One region of the Oceanobacillus sp. GQ8 genome, then DNA from elsewhere that is predicted to be linked to it. Evidence: riboswitches for the same ligand, from Rfam matches in the RefSeq annotation. Region 1 holds a riboswitch; each other region holds the start of a gene.
What was found. A riboswitch is a leader RNA that binds a small molecule or an ion and turns the genes downstream of it on or off. The one in region 1 is predicted to bind cyclic di-GMP.
Positions count from the first base shown of each region.

Region 2: another riboswitch for cyclic di-GMP. It lies ahead of motA (flagellar motor stator protein MotA); the one in region 1 lies ahead of AC6CHS_RS00325 (prepilin-type N-terminal cleavage/methylation domain-containing protein).
Region 3: another riboswitch for cyclic di-GMP. It lies ahead of AC6CHS_RS11330 (anti-repressor SinI family protein); the one in region 1 lies ahead of AC6CHS_RS00325 (prepilin-type N-terminal cleavage/methylation domain-containing protein).

Region 1 covers NZ_JCAXEV010000001.1:59,376-66,711, reverse strand. The annotation lists gene AC6CHS_RS00340 (hypothetical protein) at 1-549, opposite strand, end outside; gene AC6CHS_RS00345 (hypothetical protein) at 1-14, opposite strand, end outside; gene pilM (type IV pilus biogenesis protein PilM) at 555-1,454, opposite strand; gene AC6CHS_RS00330 (prepilin peptidase) at 1,470-2,222, opposite strand; gene AC6CHS_RS00325 (prepilin-type N-terminal cleavage/methylation domain-containing protein) at 2,317-2,658, opposite strand; cyclic di-GMP riboswitch class II at 2,707-2,789, opposite strand; gene AC6CHS_RS00320 (type II secretion system F family protein) at 2,834-4,033, opposite strand; gene AC6CHS_RS00315 (type IV pilus twitching motility protein PilT) at 4,035-5,075, opposite strand; gene AC6CHS_RS00310 (GspE/PulE family protein) at 5,087-6,721, opposite strand; gene AC6CHS_RS00305 (hypothetical protein) at 6,714-7,166, opposite strand; gene AC6CHS_RS00300 (type II secretion system protein) at 7,163-7,336, opposite strand, start outside.
Region 2 covers NZ_JCAXEV010000003.1:474,732-482,067, forward strand. The annotation lists gene AC6CHS_RS11160 (YheC/YheD family protein) at 1-1,535, shown strand, start outside; gene ddlA (D-alanine--D-alanine ligase) at 1,532-2,638, shown strand; gene AC6CHS_RS11170 (methyl-accepting chemotaxis protein) at 2,914-4,899, opposite strand; cyclic di-GMP riboswitch class I at 5,152-5,237, shown strand; gene motA (flagellar motor stator protein MotA) at 5,395-6,192, shown strand; gene motB (flagellar motor protein MotB) at 6,185-6,955, shown strand; gene AC6CHS_RS11185 (chemotaxis protein CheX) at 6,973-7,336, shown strand, end outside.
Region 3 covers NZ_JCAXEV010000003.1:507,826-515,161, reverse strand. The annotation lists gene AC6CHS_RS11360 (YigZ family protein) at 1-121, shown strand, start outside; gene nagB (glucosamine-6-phosphate deaminase) at 403-1,128, opposite strand; gene nagA (N-acetylglucosamine-6-phosphate deacetylase) at 1,132-2,295, opposite strand; gene AC6CHS_RS11345 (hypothetical protein) at 2,606-2,767, opposite strand; gene AC6CHS_RS11340 (VanZ family protein) at 2,912-3,403, opposite strand; gene AC6CHS_RS11335 (helix-turn-helix domain-containing protein) at 3,535-3,864, opposite strand; gene AC6CHS_RS11330 (anti-repressor SinI family protein) at 3,936-4,070, opposite strand; cyclic di-GMP riboswitch class I at 4,093-4,175, opposite strand; gene AC6CHS_RS11325 (TasA family protein) at 4,327-5,001, opposite strand; gene sipW (signal peptidase I SipW) at 5,038-5,628, opposite strand; gene tapA (amyloid fiber anchoring/assembly protein TapA) at 5,631-6,488, opposite strand; gene AC6CHS_RS11310 (TasA family protein) at 6,641-7,255, opposite strand.

The DNA of each region.
Region 1 (7,336 bases):
AAGGACTTCATCATGTGTGCCCAACTCCTCCATTAGAGTTTCTTCTTGCAATTGAACAGTTAACACAGCTTCATAGTTTTCTTCCATTGTGATAACACTCGTTAACTGTACCTCTGACACATACGCTAAATCTGACACCTCAGCGATAAACTTTGCCACATCGTCCATACTTGGATAACTTGCTGTCACAACAAATGAATTTGCAGAAACATTTTCATAGCTTACTAGTTGTTCGGCATCACCAAATAATCCGTACACAACATGAAAGAGAGGTATTACAGGCGTGGCTTCTCCTTTAATTCCTTGTATCTCATCAAGCAGTTGTTCCATTTCTCTTGTACCCGCAGTGTCTTGTTTCTGCTCCGCAATTTTAATCTCCAACTCTGTTAGATAGGTTTCAGAAGCAGAAATTTCTTTCTCCACGCTATTTTTCTGGAATAATAAAACGGTCAATACACAACAGGCAACAAAAAAGAACACACCTGCAGAAAGCATTAGGAAAAGCTTCTTATTTGGTTGCTTTTTAATAAAATTAATTTCCGTAGTCATGTTGCTTAAACCTCATTTTTCATTGCCAGACCAAGAACGTCTGTGTATTTTGAAGGTAGCTCGCCATTTGTAAAATCCTCTACCACTATGATTGACTCTGTAAATCGTTGTTTCAATATTGGTAAACCAGGATAATCACCAGATAATAAAAGAAGTTCTATTTGGCCATTCCCTTTTGTGATGGAATATTGATAGAAATCAATGATGCGATTTATTTCAATTAAATACTCATCAATAGTTCGCTCAATATCTACTTCCTCTGTTACTTGTTCCACTTTCATGTTTCTTGTAAATACAGGCTTGTTTTCTTTGAAGGCCGTTAATACAAGCGCATCTTCATTCCAGTGAACGAGAAGGATATGGTGTTGTGTTGTTTCCTGCCTTGTGGCCATGTAATACCGATATACAGACAAGGAGGTCAAATCTGCCACCACGGGACGCAGTCCTTGCTGTTCAAAGACATCAACATAATCCGTTATCTTTTCTTTTGGATAAGCAAACAGTAAAACATGTTGCTTGTCATCCAGTTTTTCAAGAAAATCTATCGCGATAGCAGGATTGGAAAATGGTAAATAAATACTATTCCCCAGCTGTGTCTCGATATAGCCTTTCGCTTCTTCTCTTGATAAAGCTGCTGGCACTTCTAATTGCCTGATTACTACCGTGTCATCAGGGACCGCAAATAAAAGCTTTTTTCTTTTCCATTTATGCTCATGCACAAGCTGTCTGATGAGCTCAGAAAATAAAGCTTTATCAATTATCTTGCCTTCTTCTAAGACAGATGGAGGAAGCTCTAGCTCTCCGTGTTCTTGCAACCCTTCCATCTTATTGCTTTTATGATAGGTATACCGTAATTTTCGGTTCGTAATCACGATATTAACCCTGCCATTAGACATCAATCCCATGCTGTCACGCCCTTATTAGAGTATTGTAATATACCAGTCTATTAATCTCTCACCATAGAAGTATGTTATCAGGGAAGCGAGCACGATATACGGCCCAAAGGGAACCGGCTGCTTTCGGTCGATTACTTTTAGCACGATTAACAGCAGTCCCACTATTGCTCCAATGATACAGGAAAGAAAGAAAGCTAGAAGAGTGCCTTGTAACCCAAGCACAATCCCTAGTACACCAAAAAGCTTCATATCCCCTGCGCCCATACCACCCCTGCTAATCATAATAACAAGAGCAATAATTACCACACCCGCAATGGCTCCTACTAGACTGCTCCACCACGGTTCCAGAGGTTCAAGAAAACGCATAATAGCGAGGAACGGCAAGAAAAATAATAAAACCTTATTGGGTATAAGCATGTAAGCAAGATCTGACACAAGGATGATCATAAGCAAAGAAACGAGCAACAATGCTGTAACGATTTCCTTGTGCAGTCCAAGTTGTATGTAACTAAGTGCAAAAAGCACGCCTGTCAGTGCCTCAACAACTGGATAAATGGAAGAAATTGGTTTACCGCAGTATCGGCATTTACCCCGCTGTATGGCGAATGATAAAAGCGGTATATTATCATACCACGCCAATTGATGGTCACAGTTGGGGCACCTGGAGCGGTCATTCGCAAAAGGAATTTTCTTTGGAACCCGCAGTCCGACCACATTAAAAAAAGACCCAAAGAGCAAGCCTAAAGCGAAAAACAATAAAATCATGACACTTTCCATTTATGTACTCCTTCATGTTAAAGATGTTTATAATTGAAGAAAACGCCCTGCTTTGGGGCAAGGGCGTTGCATTAGTGTATATTAGTTATATTAATTACTCGTATTTAAAAGTTTTTCCACCATCATCGCTTGTTGTAACTTTCACATTACCTTTAAGTTCAAAATCTCCAAGATCAACGTCTAAGAATCCTGCATCTACTAGCTCTTTCATTGTATAACCAGCTTCAGCATCAGCTGGTCCAACGCCCGAAACATCAGCAAGCCTTGCAGCATTTTCAACCAACTCTTGATTCGCTATTGTAGCTTCGGCTTTTGAATTATCAATAACATTCCCAATCGTAGGAACCGCAATAGCAACAATAATAGCTAAAATTGCAATAACTGCTAAAAGCTCTACCAACGTAAATCCTTTTTCTTTTTTCAACATTTTTTTCATGCGTGTAAGCATAAAAATCCCCGCCTCTCTAAATATGTATATTTAGTAACACAGTCAGGTCGGTTGCACTACTTGCTCCGGATTATCAAAGTGCCCAAATAGAGATAACCCTTCATAGCATCCGTCTATTTACCTAGTACTATTATATTATATAAAATTACAATTTACCACACTTTTATTGTAAATTTTCGAACATAGAAAACATTGGTATAACAACAGCGGTTATGATACCACCTACAATGAACGTAAGAACAATAATCATAAGCGGCTCTATTAACGTTTTAATCCTATTTGATAATTGTTCTACTTCTTCTTCATAGAAAGAAGCCGCTTTTGCTAGCATTTGATCCAACGTTCCTGTTTTTTCACCAATTTGCATCATTTGAATAATTAGTGGGGGAATCACCCAGTGGTTTTTCATTGGTTTTGTGATCGACTCACCTTCACTTAGGCTTTCCCTAGAATCATGCAGTACCTCTTGTATCACTTTGTTCCCAACGACTTTTTCTGTTATCCCCACTGCTTCTAATATGGGAACTGCGCTGTTAACCAATGTACTTAATGTTTGCGTCATCCGGACCAGCGCTCCCTTATGCGCAAGAACGCCAAGAAAAGGAAAACGTAGCTTGTATGTATCTAAACGAAAGCGAAAACTATCATATCGTAACATATATTTGCCGAGAAAAACTAGTAATACTATAAGGAGAGCAATGCTCCACCAATAAACGCCAAGCCAGTCACTAAGACTTAAAATAAATTGCGTGTACGGCGGTATTTCTTCTCCAAACGAATGAAACATTGTAACAAATTGCGGCACAATAAATACTAGTAAAAACACACTTAAAAATAATGTAATGACACCTACCACACTTGGATAAAGCAATGCGGAGACGACTTTCTGCTTGTTGCGATATTCTTTCTCGTAATAATCAGCCATTTGGCTTAGAATTTCATCTAGTTTCCCACTTACTTCTCCAGCATGAATCATATTTACAAGTAGTTCAGGAAAAACATTGGATTGTTTTTCCGCTGCAGTAGATAGCGAGACACCCTGCTCTAACTGTTTTAGCATATCATCTAGGGCTGAACGAAGTGCATAATTATCGGTTTGTTTTGACATCGTATCTGTCGCATCCGTTATGGTAATCCCAGCATGAATCAGTGTAGAATATTGTCTCAGGAACAGAACAAAGTCTTTGTTTTTAACACGCTTATTCAAAATAATATCTTTATTCCATGGTTTCGTTTCTTCAATTCGTGTAATTAATAGTCCTTGTTTTTCTAATTCGCTAAGAGCTCGATGTTTTGAATCGGCATCAATTTTTCCTTTAATTCGCTCACCCGACATCCGTTTGCCGACATATTGAAAGTCCATACTAGGAGCTCCTTCCTTGCATAAACGGTGCTGCTGCTTCCATGGAAATCTGGTCTTCTTGCAGAAGTCGCTTCAATTCCATATCCAATGTATGCATTCCATGATCCCTTGAAGTTTGTAATACATTTTGGATTTGATGTAATTTTTCATTTCGAATAAGGTTCTTTACAGCGGAAGTATTTCGAAGTACCTCTGTTGCTGCCCTTCTTCCTGTATAATCCTTTGTGACCAATAGACGCTGAGAAATTACCGCTTTTAAAATCGTTGATAGTTGAATACGTATTTGCGTTTGCTGAGCTGGTGGAAACACATCAATAATCCGCTCAATTGTAGAAACGGCATCTGTTGTGTGTAGCGTTCCAAGAACGAGATGACCCGTCTCCGCCGCTGTTATAGCTGTAGAGATCGTTTCGAGGTCACGCATCTCTCCAAGTAAAATGATATCGGGATCCTGCCTTAAGCTAGCTCTTAAGCCATTTACAAAACTCTTTGTATCAAATCCAACCTCACGTTGATCAATGATTGATTGATTATGAGTATGCATATATTCAATCGGATCTTCTAATGTGATAATATGTTTTTGCATCGTCTGATTAATGTAATCAATCATGGAAGCAAGTGTCGTGCTTTTTCCACTTCCTGTCGGCCCCGTAACCAGAACAAGTCCTTGTGGTTCCTGTACAATTTCCTTTGTTACCAAAGGAAGGTTCAGTTCCTCAATTGATGGTATACGGTTCGGAATAATACGAATTGCTAACGATAATTCACCGCGCTGATAAAACGCATTTATCCGAAATCTGGAAACTCCTTGAATACCATAAGAAAAATCTAACTCTCTCGTCGTCTCTAACGTTTCCCATAAAGTTTCCGGTAAAATAGATTGTACAATTTGCTTCGTTTCTGTTGGTTTTAACCGGGGCTTGTCCTGCTCGACGAGCTTGCCATTTATTCGGAATACGGGGGCTTTACCAATTGTTAAATGCATATCTGATGCATTGTTGTTATATGCTTCTGTAAGCAATTGTTCAATTATGTCACGCATTCTATCCCCCCCTACAATCGAATGGAAACTTGCATAATCTCTTCCATTGACGTCTTTCCAGCTTTAATTTTTTCAAGTCCATCCTGCATCAGGAATGCTGTTCCCTGAGTTTTCATATAGGCTCTTATGTCAGCCATAGAGCCATTATTCAATAGCATTCCGCGAATCGCATCATCGATTACTAGTACCTCTTGAACTGCAATTCTTCCACGATAACCACGTTGGTGACAAACGGAACAACCTTCACTATCATAGACGTGTTCTACGCTCATTCCATTGTTTTCAAAGATCTCTTTTTCCATATCTGTTGCAGGCCGCTCTATTAAACAATCTCTACAAAGCTTGCGAACAAGCCTTTGGGCTACGACACCAGATAAGGAGGACACAACTAAATATGGTTCAATTCCCATGTCTATTAAACGCGGAATCGCATCCACTGCACTATTGGTGTGAAGGGTACTAAAAACAAGGTGACCTGTTAGGGAAGCGCGGATTGCGATTTCTGCTGTTTCCTGGTCGCGAATTTCCCCTACCATGATTACATTGGGGTCCTGTCGTAAAATGGAACGCAAGCCATTTGAGAAAGATAATCCAACAGAACTGTTCACCTGTACCTGATTAATTCCTTCTAATTGATACTCCACAGGGTCTTCTACTGTCACGATATTAACCGCTTCTGAATTCAGTTGATGAAGTGCTGCATACAATGTGGAAGTTTTCCCAGAACCTGTAGGACCTGTTAAGAGCACAAGACCTGAAGGACGGCTTATTAAATCTTCATATTTTTTGAGATTGCTTTGCGAGAAGTCTAACTCATTAACTTTCTTTAATGCTTGATTTAAATCCAGTATTCGAATAACAACCTTTTCTCCGTACACTGTTGGTAAACAAGAGATTCGTAGGTCAACTGGTGTTAAACCAACCGTCGTTCTAATTCTTCCGTCCTGCGGCAGCCTTGTCTGCGTAATATTTAAGTCTGCCAAAATTTTAATTCGTGCAATCAAGGCATTCTGCATCTGCTTGGCAACAACCTTTTCTGTTTGTAGCTTTCCATCAATTCGATAACGGACTTGAACGGCTGCTTCCTGTGGATCGATATGTATATCACTCGCCTTTAACTGAACAGCAGTTGTAAGCAACTGATCAAACAACTGAATAATCGGAGCTTCTGCTTCCCCATTTTTATTGTTATCTATCATTTCTGGTTCGTTTTTGTAGTAGTATTTATTGATCGCAAACAGGATATCATCCTTCGCAGCAATAACCGGAGAAATGCTAAAACCTGTTTCCATTTCCAAATCATCAATAACAAAATAATCCATTGGATCCTTCATCGCCACCATTAGTTCCGTATCACTAATCTGCAATGGCATAATCAAGTTTTGCTGAGCAGATTCCCTTGTGACGAATTGGAGGACATTTTCATCGATTGGATATCGATATAGCGACACATGTGGAATGCCTAGCTGGAATTCCAGGACTTCAATCAATTGCTTTTCTGTTATAAAGCCATGCTCGAGGAGGGCATCGCCAAGTTTTTGATTGCTTTTTTTATTTTCAAGCGCTTCGTTTATTTGTTGTTCTGTAACCAGTCCCGCGTCACGTAGCAGGTCTCCAAGACGTTTACGTGTGATCAAATTATTCATCCCTTTCAAATGTTATCGTAATAGTATCGTTAGTTTCTATAGTCTGACCCATTGATCTACCAATACTTATATAGGTAACTTCTAAATCTTCTCCTTCAATAACCTCAGGAAGAGGGTCTGGTAGTTCAATTTCGAACTGCCTGGCTTCATCCAGTATAAGGATCGGATTTCCCGTTTTTGAAATTTGCAAGTACTCATCCAATTTTGTTGACAAATAATCCATTACATCTTGGAGCTCATTATATTCATACGTTTCTAAAACAGATTGCACATAATCTATCCCCATTTGCGAAACTAACTCTGCATCAATACGTTTTTCTGTTGTCGTAACTTGTTTTGTTGTTTGAATAACTTGTCCAGACAACATCGTTACGAATAAGAGCAGTAATGTAATCATTAAAAGAGTTAGGACTAGCGCCGCGCCACTTTCACCTTTCAAGTTCATGGTTTTTCCTCACTTTTTATATATGTATAAGACTCACTAATAAGGTTATTGTTTTCCCCATAAACCTTTATTTCTGCGCGATACAGATTAACAGATGCCTCTTTACAAAGACCTATAGTACTCTGGTAATTTATATCATTTAATGTGTAGGTCTTATATGAAATTCCCTT
Region 2 (7,336 bases), on a different contig from region 1:
AAAGTGAACCTTTCGATATACGAGCTCATGTTCAAAAAAATTATGAAGGTAAATGGATATTAACGAACATTTACCCGCGTGTTGGGAATAAAAAGAGTATACTTAGTAATATTAGTCGCGGGGGGAGAACCGAAAGTTTAGACACCTTTTTAAAAACTGAATTTGAAAGTAAAGGAGAACAGTATAGTAAGGATTTAAAAGAGCTAGCTTTAGATCTTACCCATCATTTAGATAAACTATTTGGATTTGCTTTAAGTGATTTAGGGATTGACTTAACCATTGATCAATCAGGTCGTTTTTGGATGCATGAGGTAAATAATGGACCCCAAACGAAATATCATGAGAAAGATTGGGCAAAAAATATAATAGGGTATGCAAAATATGTAGCTGAGAATGGGATTTACTCTACGAATGAATTTCAAAATGGAAGAAAGCTTAAAGACCAATTTAATTCAAAAGCTTCAAAATTAACCGTAGCAAATTTAAGCAAGAACAAAGTAGCAATTGGTATGTTAATCCCACAAGGTGAAGATGATAAATTAGCAACTGCTTGTGCATATGTAGCAAATTATGAGGGTTCAGACTTTTACTATTTTAGGCCAAAGGATGTTGATTATGATACAGGCTTAATCAGAGGCTATTTTTATGAGAATAAGGAATGGACTCCTAAAATAGTGCCGTATCCTGATGTTATCTATGACCGATTAAGATTACGTGGAACAGGATATTATAATGAAATATATGGAGAGTTTGAAGGTATACCTATTACTAATGAATTTTATGGAAACTCAATTAGTAAACTAGAAGTCTACGATAAACTTCAAGAGACAGGTAAACTTAACGACGTGATTATTCCATATCAAAAAGTAACAAGGACAAAAGATATATTAGATTTTATTGAACTCTATAAAGCTGTTATCGTTAAACCGGAAGTTGGATCTTTTGCGCGTGGTGTGCACTTAATCGAAAAACAAGATTCAGGCCAATATTTAGTAGCAGAAAAAGACCATAAACGGGTATACAGTGAAATAGCTTTAGCAAAATTTTTACGTAAAATAATCGAAGAAGGCACTTTTCTTGTGCAGAAATACATTGAGACTAGAACAAAAGAGGGGAACCCATTTGATATTCGGGTCCATATGATGAAAAACGGAAAGAATAATTGGGACTTCGTAACTTTATATCCTCGTATAGGATTAAATTATGCCACTATTATGTCGATGAATAGTGGGGGGTATACAGGGAAATTAGTGGGTTTTCTAAAAAGAAATTATCCTAATAATCGTGTCGGAAAAATCGAAGAGTCCATTAAGGATGCTGCGTTAAATGTGACGAATACATTCTCTTCTCTTTATGAAGAAAATTTTAATGAAATAGCATTCGATTTTGCACTAGACAAAAATGCAATACCATATTTAATTGAAGTAAATATTAATAAACCTGGTATTACAGTATTTGAGTTTGATTTGGCACAGTTTGCTATTCCGAATGCAATCCACATAGCAAAACAACATGAAGGGATGTCCATAAATTGAGAAAAATAAATATAGGGATAATTTATGGTGGTAAATCTGTCGAGCATGAAGTCTCATTACAATCCGCTAATAGTATTGTTAAAGCTATCAATAGAGACAAATTTGAACCTATTCTAATAGGGGTCGATAAAAAAGGGAAATGGCATCTTAATGATGAAGCTTCTTATTTATTTAACCCGGAAAGCATAGAACAAGTAGAACTAAATAAATCAAAAGATCATGTTGCCATTCTACCAGGTGAAATGAAAAACCAGTTAATATTGACTAAATATGATAGTCCTTTAAAGCAACTTGATGTCATATTTCCAGTTGTTCATGGAACTTTAGGAGAAGATGGAAGTATTCAAGGGTTATTAAAAATTGCGAATCTACCTTATGTTGGCTCTGATGTGTTGGGGTCGGCAATATGTATGGATAAAGATATTGCAAAACGTTTAATGCAAGGAGTTGGCATCAATGTTGCAAAATGGCAGTCTTTCACTATCTCTCAACGAGATAAAATACATTATGAAGAATTATCCACCTATTTAGGCAAATCAATGTTTATAAAACCTGCAAATTTAGGGTCATCAGTCGGTGTGAGTAATGTCTCGACAAAAGAGGCATTTGAAAATGCAATAAATATGGTGTTTGAATATGACCATAAAGTAATTGTCGAAGAGACAATTATTGGTAGGGAAATTGATTTTGCAGTACTGGGGAATGAGAATCCACTAGTTTCTCTTCCAGGTGAAGTACTAATAAACAACGGATTATACTCTTACGAATCAAAATACATGAATGAAGATGATACCAAATTTGGAATACCAGCAAAATTAAATGAGAGTAAAATTGATGATATGCAACGTGTAGCCTTAAAAGCTTTTGAGACACTACAATGCGAAGGTCTTGCTCGTGTAGATTTTTTCTTGGCAGACGATGGTCGTTTTTATGTTAATGAAGTGAACACATTGCCATCCTTTGCAAAGACTAGTATTTATCCGAAATTATGGGAAGCTAGCGGTCTCAATTACTCAGATTTAATCAACCATTTAATAAATCTAGCAATTAAACGATATAATCGACAACAAAAATTTAAAAGCACTTTATTACCTAGCATATAGAAGAGATGTTACAAAGGTACTGTTTATTTTATTTCACAAGCATGATATCTACCGAGATGGAACACTTCCATTACTGTATAAAAAGGCCCTACATAAGCCACCAAGTTTTTCGACGATTGTCGCAAGAGAATAATTGTTTAGTATACTGTTTTTTATAGGCTCAATGGTTTTTAGCTGAGTGTCAAATTTAAAAAAGTTAGATAAAAAATACCCCCAAAAGTTAGATCTAATTCTAACCTTTGGGGTTAATTAATGTTGTTCTATAGTCTTACCTTTTACAATTTAAACTGCTCCACAACTTCCTGCAATTCCTCCGCCATAATGGAAAGGGAATTAGCAGAATCAGTTATTTCCTCCATTGATGCAAGCTGTTCCTCTGTTGATGCGGAAACGTTTTGTGCTGCTCCAGATGTTGTTTCGGAAATACCTGCAAGACTATCAAATGTTTCAACAAATTGGTCTGTACCAGAAGAGATTTCTTGAATTTTTGAAGCAACCTGCTGGATTTGGGTCGTTACCGTGTTTACAAATGATGTAATATCATTAAAGGACTGCCCAGCTTCGCTAACCACTTCAATTCCTCGATCTACTTCCGTTGTACCAGTTTCCATCGCTTTCACTGCATCGATGGATTCACTCTGTATTGATTGAATCATATTCTTAATCTGCTCAGATGATTGAGATGATTGCTCTGCAAGCTTACGAACTTCATCTGCCACAACTGCAAAGCCTTTGCCATGTTCGCCAGCTCTTGCAGCTTCAATAGCAGCATTTAAGGCTAATAGATTGGTTTGCTCTGCAATATTCGTGATAACATCCACGATTTCCCCAATTTCTCTCGTTTTATTACCAAGACCTTGAATGTTTCCAGAAAGTTCATGGACTGTTTTCTTAATAAATTCCATTTGCCCTACAGTTGTCTTAATTGCTTTATTCCCAGCATCAATCACAACCGTAGCATCAGCAGCAGTCGAGGAAACCTCATTGGAACTGGTTGCAATCTGTTGAATGGATGAAGACATTTCCTGTGCCATTTTAGAGCTGGAATCTATGCTGCTAGATTGACTTTCAACACCAGAAGCAACATCTTGAATAGAATTTGTAATCTGTTCTGTAGCTACCGTGTTCTGTTGTGAGCTGGCATTTAACTCCTCTGAAGAGGCTGCAAGATTGTTTGCTTTGTCACGTACTTGGACAATGACTCCGTTTAAATGTTTTCTCATCCGATTGAAGGCTTTTGCCAATTGGCCAATTTCATCATTACTATGATTTTCAACCTCGACAGTTAAATCGCCCTTACTCATTTTGTCAGCAACTTCAACCAAATTATTAACTGGGCGAGTGATAGAACGAATGATTAATAGTACAACTGCAATTCCGATGACAAGTGCAATAGCAATTACAATAATTGTTTTTTGGAAAATGGGCGCCACAGCATCATCTACTTCATCTTGGAACATTGAACCAGCTATCTTCCAACCAGAAGTTTCGTTCGTGGTAAAGGCTAGTTTTTTCTTTTCACCGTCTATTTTATAATTAAACTTGCCTTTATTAGAGGCATAAAGGTCATCGATAAACGAAACTGTTGCTTCCGAACCAGCCTCATTTGTAGGGTGTGTAATATAATGCTTTGTTCCGTCAAGTAAATACACATATCCTTCTTTGCCAAGGTTAATTTCACTAACCATCGCTGCCAAGCTATCAAGCTGTAGATTCGCTCCGATAACGCCTTGTCCATCAGCAGTTGTTTTGGCAATCGTCACAACAACTAAATCAGTAGAACTGGAAATATAAGGGTCTGTTATAACTACTTTCCCTTCATTTTCCATAGCTAATTGATACCAGGGGCGTTCACGAGGGTCATAATCTGGCTTGACTTGAATAGAGTCTGGAGCTACAAGGAAATCTCCTTCTACAGTTCCTACATAGGTTTGTTCAAGATCAGCCTTGGAATCTTGGGATCTGCTAAGTATTGCTTCAAGTTCTTCCGTGTTACCTTCTAAAATGGATTCTGCTGAAATAGCATTAGATAGAAAATCGACGTTTTCCATTTGTGCTTGAAGTAGTTGATTAATTGTTGAGTCTACCATCTGCACACTTTCTTGTGCCGTATCTAACATTCTACTATCCGTATTGCTTTTTGCGCTCATGTAAGACGTATAAGCAATAATGCAACTAGGAACGAGCAATACCAGCAAAAAGGATAAAAGAAGCTTATTCTTTAAGCTGAACTTGAATCTTTTTAATTTGAATTTCTTCATGTAATAACACCACTCTCTTTGATGATTTATTTTGAAATGTACATTCTCAAGTTATATCGACAGAAATAATAAATTATGTAGAAAAATGTAGAATATTATTTTAGTTAAAGCGGGTTAGACACCATGACCTCAAACTCTGCAAAACAGTAGGAGAATGATTCCAAATTTTATTTTTTACATAACCCCTAAATTATTTTTAAAACGAGACGATATAAAAGCATAGGTATTTTTAACTAATGGGACAAAATCCAATTCTAGAAAGGGCAAACTGCTTGAAAGAGTAGGACGCAAAGCAAAGGGTCTAAGGTTTTCAAAACTACGATCGCCTGGCTGCCAAAAGGAAAAACATTAATTCTTTTTTGGCTATTCTACTTTAAGGGATAGCGTTTTTAATAAGGCTGAAAAAGGTTGAACGAATATTTAAGATCCTCCTCACCTTAACGAAACCTACTAGTTAATCTTACAAGCGACAACGAGATAAAGGAGACATGTGTAATGGATAAAACGTCTGTCATTGGCGTCATACTGGGTGTGATTGCTGTCGGGGTAGGGATGGTATTAAAAGGTGTAGGCGTTGCGGCATTAATCAATCCTGCCGCGATTCTAATCATCCTCGTGGGAACAGCAGCGTCCGTGGTTATTGCCTTTCCGATGAGCACCGTTAAGAAAATTCCTTCTCTGTTTAAAATTATTTTTTCTGAAGAAAAGCAGGAAAACACGCAGGAATTAATCATGACGTTTACAGAGTGGGCTGATCAAACAAGAAAAGAAGGTCTACTATCATTAGAAAGGCAAGTAGAAGAAACAGAGGATCCTTTCTTATCCTCAGGCTTACAGCTGGCAATTGATGGCCAACCAGCAGAGTTTATACGTGAAGTTATGCTGGAAAAAGTAGACGCAATGGAATCTAGACACCAGGAAGGCGCTGCTGTTTTTTCTCAGGCAGGAACATATGCCCCAACCCTTGGCGTACTTGGTGCCGTAATTGGTTTAATTGCAGCACTGAGTGATATGAATGACATCGAAGCATTAGGCCATGCGATTTCTGCAGCTTTTATTGCTACTCTACTCGGTATCTTTACAGGGTACGTGCTATGGCATCCATTTGCCAATAAGCTAAAGGAAAAGTCAAAGAAAGAAGTGCAACGTAAAGAAGTGATCGTGGAAGGGATCCTTTCTATTACGAATGGCGATTCTGCCATGATGGTAAGAGATAAATTAGGATCATATTTATCTACAAAAGAATTAAAGGCGTTAAGACAAGATCAGGAACAGGAACAAGATAATGAGTAGGAAGAAAAAACATAATGAAAACCATATTGATGAATCCTGGCTGCTACCTTATTCCGATTTACTTACCTTACTTGTAGCACTCTTCATTGTTTTATTCGCTATGAGTGAAATAGATTCGGAAAAGTATAACCAGCTTTCCACTGTATTCCAAGAAGAATTTTCGGGTGGGGCTAGTTTTATGGAAGAAAGCAATGCACCGAATGAATCAACTGTCGATATTCCTAAAGACGAAGAAGAGCAAGAGATACAAGAAGAGCCCGGACAGGTAAGCAAAGAGGATGAAGAGCTTGAAGAGCTGGAGACAATCCAAGAGCACATTAATAGCTATATTAAGAAAGAGGAACTTGAAGAGGTGTTTGATACACAGCTCACGGATGAAGGATTATTGCTTACGATTTTAAATGATATTTCTTTTGACTCGGGTAGTGCAGAGGTAAAAGAAAGAGGGCAGCGGCTTGCTACGGATGTTTCAGAACTTCTATATACAGACCCACCACATCAAATTGTCGTAAGTGGCCATGCTGATGATAGGCCCGTTTATAACGCAGAATTTGCATCAAACTGGGAGCTTAGTGTCATGCGCGCGATTAACTTTATGGGTCTTATCCTAGAGAACGATCAGCTTGACCCAGGCAAATTCAGTGCAAAAGGCTACGGGGAACACCAACCCATTGTGCCAAACAACTCGGAAGCAAACCGGGCAAAAAACAGGCGAGTAGAAGTATTAATTTTACCTAATTACGATATATCGACAAATGAATAATAAGGGGAGATAGCAAGATGACAACAACAGCCAATCAACAGAGCAAAGTTATAACACATTTACTTAATGGCACAAATACTACCATGAAATCCATTATCCCAGTAGCTCAACGTGTTTCAAAGCCACAACTATTAACAGAGCCGCCAATTGTAGAGTATGGTGTGCTAATAGGGATAACAGGCGACATCAAAGGAAAAATTATGCTCTCAGGTGATCCCGCTGTTTTTAGTGGAATTGGCGGTGTCATGTTTGGAATGGCTGTGGAGGGAGAGATGCTTGTCTCTTTTAGTGGAGAGCTGGGGAATATGCTAGCCGGTGGAATTGCGACCATTATCGTAAATGAAGGGCTAACAACCGATATTACAGCACCAACAGTATTAC
Region 3 (7,336 bases), on a different contig from region 1:
CGTCTATGTAAAAACAGGTGAAGAAGATAGCTTCCAGGACTGGATCGTTGACCTGACAAGTGATCAGGCTACACTATTACAAACCGAAAAGAAATATGTTGAGATAGATGTGGAACCATAATGAGAAAAGCTCAGAGCGCCTGTTAACAGCTTGTCACCTTCCTGGTGACAAAGACTTTGGAATTCAGCCTAGTTCCTGGGGCTCTGAGCGAAACACCTCTTATTTCCCACGCAGCAATTCAAACAAGATTTATCCCGGTGCAACCGTTCGTAAGACTCCCATTTCAAAACATGAAGTAAAACAGTGATATTTAAGTGGAAGTAACGGACGCTAACACCCCGATTCGTTCAACTAACAATCAGCGGGGGAAGAACGAACCCCCCACTGATTGCAGTTTCACTTTATAACAAGGATAGTGCTGCTTTATCCCCAATCACGGTGACATTCGGATGCTTTTGCAAGATAGATGCTGGGAATTCTTCGGATATTTCTCCCTCTATCATTCTGGAAACAGCTTCCGCTTTCTTCTCACCTGATACCAGCAAAAGGATCTCCTTGCTTTGCATGATTGTTTCAATCCCCATTGTAATTGCCTTCTCTGGAACTTCAGCCAGATCTTCAAAAAAACGGGCATTTGCTTTTCTCGTTGAAGGCGCTAAATCAATAATGTGCGTTCTACTAGAAAAGTTAGTTCCAGGCTCATTAAAGCCAATATGTCCATTTAACCCGATCCCCAATACTTGGACATCAATACCACCAGCCTGTTCAATTCTTGCTTCATAATCTATACACTCTTTCTCCAGGTCTGCTGCTACACCGTTTGGTAAGTGGGTGTTTGCATGATCAATATCAATATGTTGAAACAAATTATCTTTCATATAGTAATCGTAACTTTGCTTGTTTTCTTTGGTTAAGCCAACGTATTCATCCAAATTAAAGGTGCGAACAGCTTCGAAGGAAACATTCTTCTGCTTATACTGCTCGATTATTTGCTTGTACAACCCTTCTGGTGTTGATCCTGTTGCTAAACCTAAAACTGGATTATCTAGTTGCTGTATTCTTTGGATTATGACAGAGCAAGCAACCCTGCTCATTTCCTCGTAATTTTCTACTGTTTTTAATTGCATCCTTTATTCCTCCCTAAAAGCTACTTCCCCGCGACAAATGGCAGAAGCAATATGAAGCTGACGATCAACTAGCAACAAGTCTGCATCCTTCCCTACAGTTATACTTCCTTTTCGGTCATATAAACCAAGCTGTTTTGCAGGATTTACAGAAGCCATTTCGATTACTTCCCTTAGTGTGACACCATCTAAATCAAGCATTTGTTTCGCACCGTCACGCATTTTTAAAATACTCCCCGCCAAAGTTCCGTCTTCAAGAACTGCGCGGTCTTCTGTTACCACCACCGGTTGTCCTCCAAGCTCGTAACGTCCCTGTTGCAAGCATTTAGCCCGCATAGAATCCGTGATCAGCAATAGTCTTTCACTGCCCATCGTTTTGTAAACTAATTGCAGCATCTCCTTGCTTATATGAATGCCGTCCGCAATCAATTCAGCTCGCAATTCATGGAGCATAAAAGCCGCTCCTACTGTACCTATATCACGATGATGTAAACCAGTCATCGCATTACAGAGATGGGTCACCTGTTTGACACCATGTTCTACTGCTAGCTTCATATCTGAAAAACTGGAAGCTGTGTGCCCTGCTGATACAATTACCCCTTGGTCTGACACGTGGCGGATAAAGGTTCCATTCGGGTCGTGCTCTGGCGCCATCGTAATTGTTTTAATCTTATCTCCCGATAATTTTTGCCATTCCTCGAACTGTTCGATGCTAGGCTCCATAATATAAGCATGTGGTTGTGCGCCTGCCTTAGACTTTTCTATAAATGGTCCTTCTAGGTGTACGCCAATCACTTCAGCCTGTCCGGGCTTATTATTATAGGCAGCAATTGTTTTTAGCGCTTTCACAATGTTTTCAGGTGACTGTGTGATCGTAGTTGCCAGAAAGCTTGTAGTTCCTTCTCTAGGCAGCACGGAAGCAATCGAATCAAGTGCTGTATTGCTTGCATCCATCACATCAGCGCCGTTCGCACCATGGATGTGTCCGTCTATAAAGCCAGGAATAGCAATTTTTCCCTTTCCATCAATTTCTTGAATCTCATCCGGAAGGGACGTTTGTTTCCCGATTTTAGATATTTTTCCGCTCTCTAAAAGAAGAGCGCTATCTTCCATAATCGTTTCTTCTGTTAATATGCGAACATTTTTTATGTAAATGGGCCTTGTTTGCAACTGTCTCTTCCTCCTCTACTATAATATATATCATAACACTTTTTTTATAGAAAATGGAGCAAGAGATAGCGCTATAATAAAGAATTTGAATAGAAATAATTCAGAAAAAAAGACTTTTTAGGAGAATGAAAAAATTGATAAAACGAAGAATAAGAGAAAAGAGGTACTAGAGGATAAATTATATAAAAGAAAAAAGATCTATTAGAACTTTGGAAGCATAAAACCTCGCCACAAAGAAGCTCTCCTCTATTTGCTACCATTTATAAGAGGCGAGCTTTAAAGTCATGGTTTATCTTGACCACTATTTATTTTATTTACCCTTCAGTACAGATTGCTGAACATTCGGAAGTAGTCTTTCATGTGTGAGTTCATCAATTAAAGTCTGGATCATTTCTTGAGAGGATTGTATATGATGATTTTCGGTATCATGGATTACTTTTTTTAGCATCGTTTTAAACTTTTCTTGCTCCATTATTCATACCCCGCCTTTTGAAAAATATCTTACGTGTTGCATAATAGCATATGAACGAACAAAATGTTGTCGAACCATGTCGTAGATGATCAAAATTTACAAAAAATTAATATCTCATTACCTTATTCGTTTCCCTATACAACTTTATAGAGGTCTTCTATCTTTTCTTTTGTAAAAAAGGACAAGTAGGCCTACCGCCAACAGGGCACCAAAGCTATCAAGTATGACATCTCCAACATAGGGTGTTCTGTGTGGTGTGAATCCTTGGTGTATTTCATCCGATATGGCATAAATTACCGTTAGAAACAAAGAAAAGATTAGCGCTTTACTATGCTTTTGTTTTCCAGCTTTTCGAAAGGCCACATAAAAAAGCAAACAGAGAACCAAGAATACAGATACGTGGGCACCTTTACGGATGAAAAATTCGATAAATCCAGCAACACCTAACTGTTCCACGCTAACGATACTTTCATGGTAGGTGAACGATAACCAGTTTAAATACGGCTCAAGAAAACTTACATTTATTAGATTGTTCAAAAGTGGTTTCACATTTTGATTTTGATAAGGCTGATGGGAAGAATAAAAAATGATCCCCATCCAGCATATGGGTAGAAGCCAGAAAATGTGTTTCTTCAAAATTCATTCTCCTTATCTTTGTTATATGTGCTGTGTAGTTCGCTTTTTGGGCTCCCCACGGTATCGGCAATACCCTAGTTAAAAAATGGCCAAAGCAAAAAACCGTGCATCACTGCAACGGCTTTGATGGGTCATCTATCTTTATTACTGCGCCATTTGTTAAACTCAAGATATTCCTTAAATTGTTCTTTTGAAACACCAGACTCCATTGCTTCCTGTACGATTTTCAACCATTCGTTATCTAAATCCTCAGGACCGCTTACGTTCTCTTCACGTAGAAGATCATTAACCGTCGTACCAAGAACAGTGCTTATTTTTTCAATAAACTGGATCGATGGGTTTGTCTGAAGGTTACGTTCAATCGAACTAAGGTATGATTTAGCGACCCCTGCTCTTTCAGCTAATTCAGAAATGGACATCTTTTTTTCAGTGCGAAGTTGTTTGATTTTTTCACCGATCATGCCCTCACCTTCTTTCAAAGCGAATTATAACATAAAGTGGGTGAGGAGTTCTATATAAAGTACAATTAAATTCAAGCATTATGTAATGATTCCGTTTGTTTTAGAAATTGACGTATTTCCTCTGTAGTAATTCCAAGATTCTTTGCCCTTTTGATTAATTCAATCCATTCCCCATCTAATGATAACTGCTCAACTATTTTTTCCATATCCTATCCCCCATTATTATTTCCAGATAACCCAGCCATCCTAGCATATGCCGTAGATCTGTGATTTTGCGTCCCCGTCTTTCGATGAGTATGCCTTTTTCTGAGGAAATGTAGTTATGACACTAAATAGAACTGCCTAGTGATATGATACTATAAATTCACGACTATTTGCGTAGGTTCTTTTGTCTTATTTCAACTAGTTTTGTAAGAGAAATGGATTACCTTACACCAGTTTTGTCGAAGAATATGGAAATTATTAGATACGATGATCTCTAATCAACCGTAGTTTACGTATAACAAGAATGCCGCCCCCGACAGACAGTAAAATCGTTCCAAAAAGGAGGAAGGTAAAAATATCTGTTGATGTATTAGGTAAGACTGCTCCACCTTTATCACCCGTAGTTCCGTTCCCATCTCCATTACTAACATTCCCACCTACACTGATGGAGTCTTGTTGATCTTCCTCTCCTTCTGCGGTGAAAATGAGAACAAACTCCGTTTCAAGCCCTTGAAATTCATTCCCCACATGATCCGGGAAATAAACAGTTAGCTTCAATTCCTCTTGTTCCCCGGCATCCAGAATTCTATCCGGAATGGAGAAATTCGGCAGATTCCCTTTATAAAGTTGTTTATCCCCGTCTGCTACTTCAATAATTAATTCATTAAACAGCTCTTTCTCTTCTGTCGTATTTTCCAGCTCTACACGATAACTAAAATCCTGTCTACCGTCATTGGAGATTTTAAGATCCCTTGGTGCCCAATCACCTGGCTTCATATTGGGTACTTGGAACAAATAGTTGTTTGGCGAAAGTTGAATATCCAACTCCTTAGAAGCGTCTGCTTCATTTGCTTCTGCTGCGGATACGTACCCTAATGGGAAAAAGCTGCATAGTAGTAAAACAAAACTTAGAATGAAGAAACGTTTATTCATTGAATCCACCCCCTAAAATCAGATTTTCTTCTATTGTTAGGAAGAAAGTGATCGCCCTTCTTCCAGTTTCTGATCACCTTTTTTATTTTGCTTCTCTATTTCTCCCAAGGTCCGCCAAATCGTTAGGCCGGAGTAGCATAGCAGTAAAATCCCTGGAATGAGTAACAGAAATGCGCCATTTCGAGACTGTGCAAAGCTAACCAAATATCCAAGATAAGGGATCGTGAAACCAGTGTATTCCGCCACGACGTTTTCAGATAATACTGGCTCAAGATCTTCCGCGTTATTGTTATCACCTTTTGTCCGGTACATCACTTGCTCACCACTTGCCATTACTTCGGTAATACGGTGAGTAATTAGTTTTTCTTCTTCATCCATGAAGGTAATGACATCCCCATCTTTAAACCGTTTCATATCCCCATCCGGCTTAACAGCGATTAACGAGCCAGTTTGAATTCCTGGTTCCATGGAGCCTGATAACACGGTTTTCAGCTGGTAACCGGCAATTTCTGGTTCTCCTCCAGACGCTTTTGAGGAGACCACGACAACTGCCATTACAATTAGTGCAGCGAACAATACATAGGTCGTAATGCGGCTAACCCACTTTTTTACTTGTTTAAGTGACATGTTTATTCTCCCTCTTCCTCTTTTGTTCCAGTAGATGGTTGCTCTATCCCTTCACTTTGCTCCTGGTGCTTCTTATCTGGTTGTTTTTCAGCCTGCTTTTTCGTTTGCTCTTCTTCTTTTACTTCCTGCTTTTCTGATTCAGCTTCTGTTGCTTCTGATGCGTCTGTTTCCTGTTTGTTTTCCTCAGTTGATGAAGTGTCCTTCTCTTCCTCCACAGGAGCCTTTTCTGTTTCTAGTTTAGCTTTCTCTTGCGTGTCTTCGGTGATCTTCGACTCTTCTTGTTTCTTATCCTCAGTAGAAACTTCCTCGTCTTTTTCCTGTTTTACTTCTTTATCTGCTTCTTCTTTTACTTTTTTCTCTTTACATTTTGCATTTGCTTTTTTGCTCCAAACCTCTAATGGTTTCTCCGTTTCTTCGCCATATAATGGATGCTGAAGTGCTTTAAAAATATAAAAGCCTTCTTTTTCTGCTGTGTAGCTTAAGAAAACTGTTTCACCCTTTTCAAGCTTTTTAATTTCACCACTCGCTACTTTCTTACCCGTTTTTTGTGGATTGCCTGTTTCGGAAAAGAACACTTCATAGGTAGTTGTCTCTGTCATGGAAAAACCTTTATTTTTCAATTCCACGCTAACATTCATCGCAGGGCAGGCTTTTTCATCCACTTTTGGTTTCCCTACAAAGGCAAGTTCACTACCATCCCACCATGTTCCTGCCTGAATAACGTGTTCATTTTCTTGTGAGGATACGAAATAGGCTCCTGTTCCGGAAACGAGATATCCAAGCGTAAATACTGAAATATAACAAATAGCTACAACCTTCCATACCATCACAAATTGCTTATACCTTTTAAACTTTCGCATCCGGCTCATTCGCAACCTATTTCCCTCCATTCAACATGATTCATTGCTTTCGTAAACGCAGCTATACGTGCTGCCCTTACGAAAGCAAAATCTCTGTTTAAATAATATGTATGGAAGAAAGACGGGAGAACCCGCCTTTCTTTTAAACAAAATTATTTTTCTTCGCCTTCACCTTGGTAACCAGTAAAGTTCCATTGAAGCTCAAGAGAATCACCTTGGAAGACGTTTTGATCTTCTCCACTTTCAACAAATTCGAATTGAACATGTAATTCATCCGAATCGCCTGGTTGTAGTCCACCACGTTCTTCAAAGAAAGGAATAAAGATTTCATTAGCCACTGCGTCTGGAGACATACTCTGTAATTCTGCAAGCGTCGTATAGTAGACAACATTGTCTGGAGACCATGGTCCTAATACTGCTTTGTCTTCATTCCATAAGAAGTTGACACGGATGTGATCACCAAAGTCTTGATCGCCGTTGTCTCCACCTGCATCAACTACTTCATAGGAAGTTTCAAGCAACACTTCTGCAATTTCTAACGATCCACCATTGCCTAATGTGAATGAACGATTCATCCAATCGCCTGGTTTAATATTTTCCACATTAATGACTTCAGTTGGATTAGCATTTAAATCCAATGTACCTGCAGCAAATGTGCCACTTGTTTCTGCTGTGTCACTAAAATATGCAAATGTTCCTCCACCTACTAATGAAATTCCTAGTGCTGCTGTTGCGATACCTAGACCTAATTTTTTCTTCATACTCATAATAAAATTCCTCCTCATAGTTTATAAATATTTTGAGATACGTTCCGCTGCTGTTCCCTGAAGAAATACATGATGGTTACC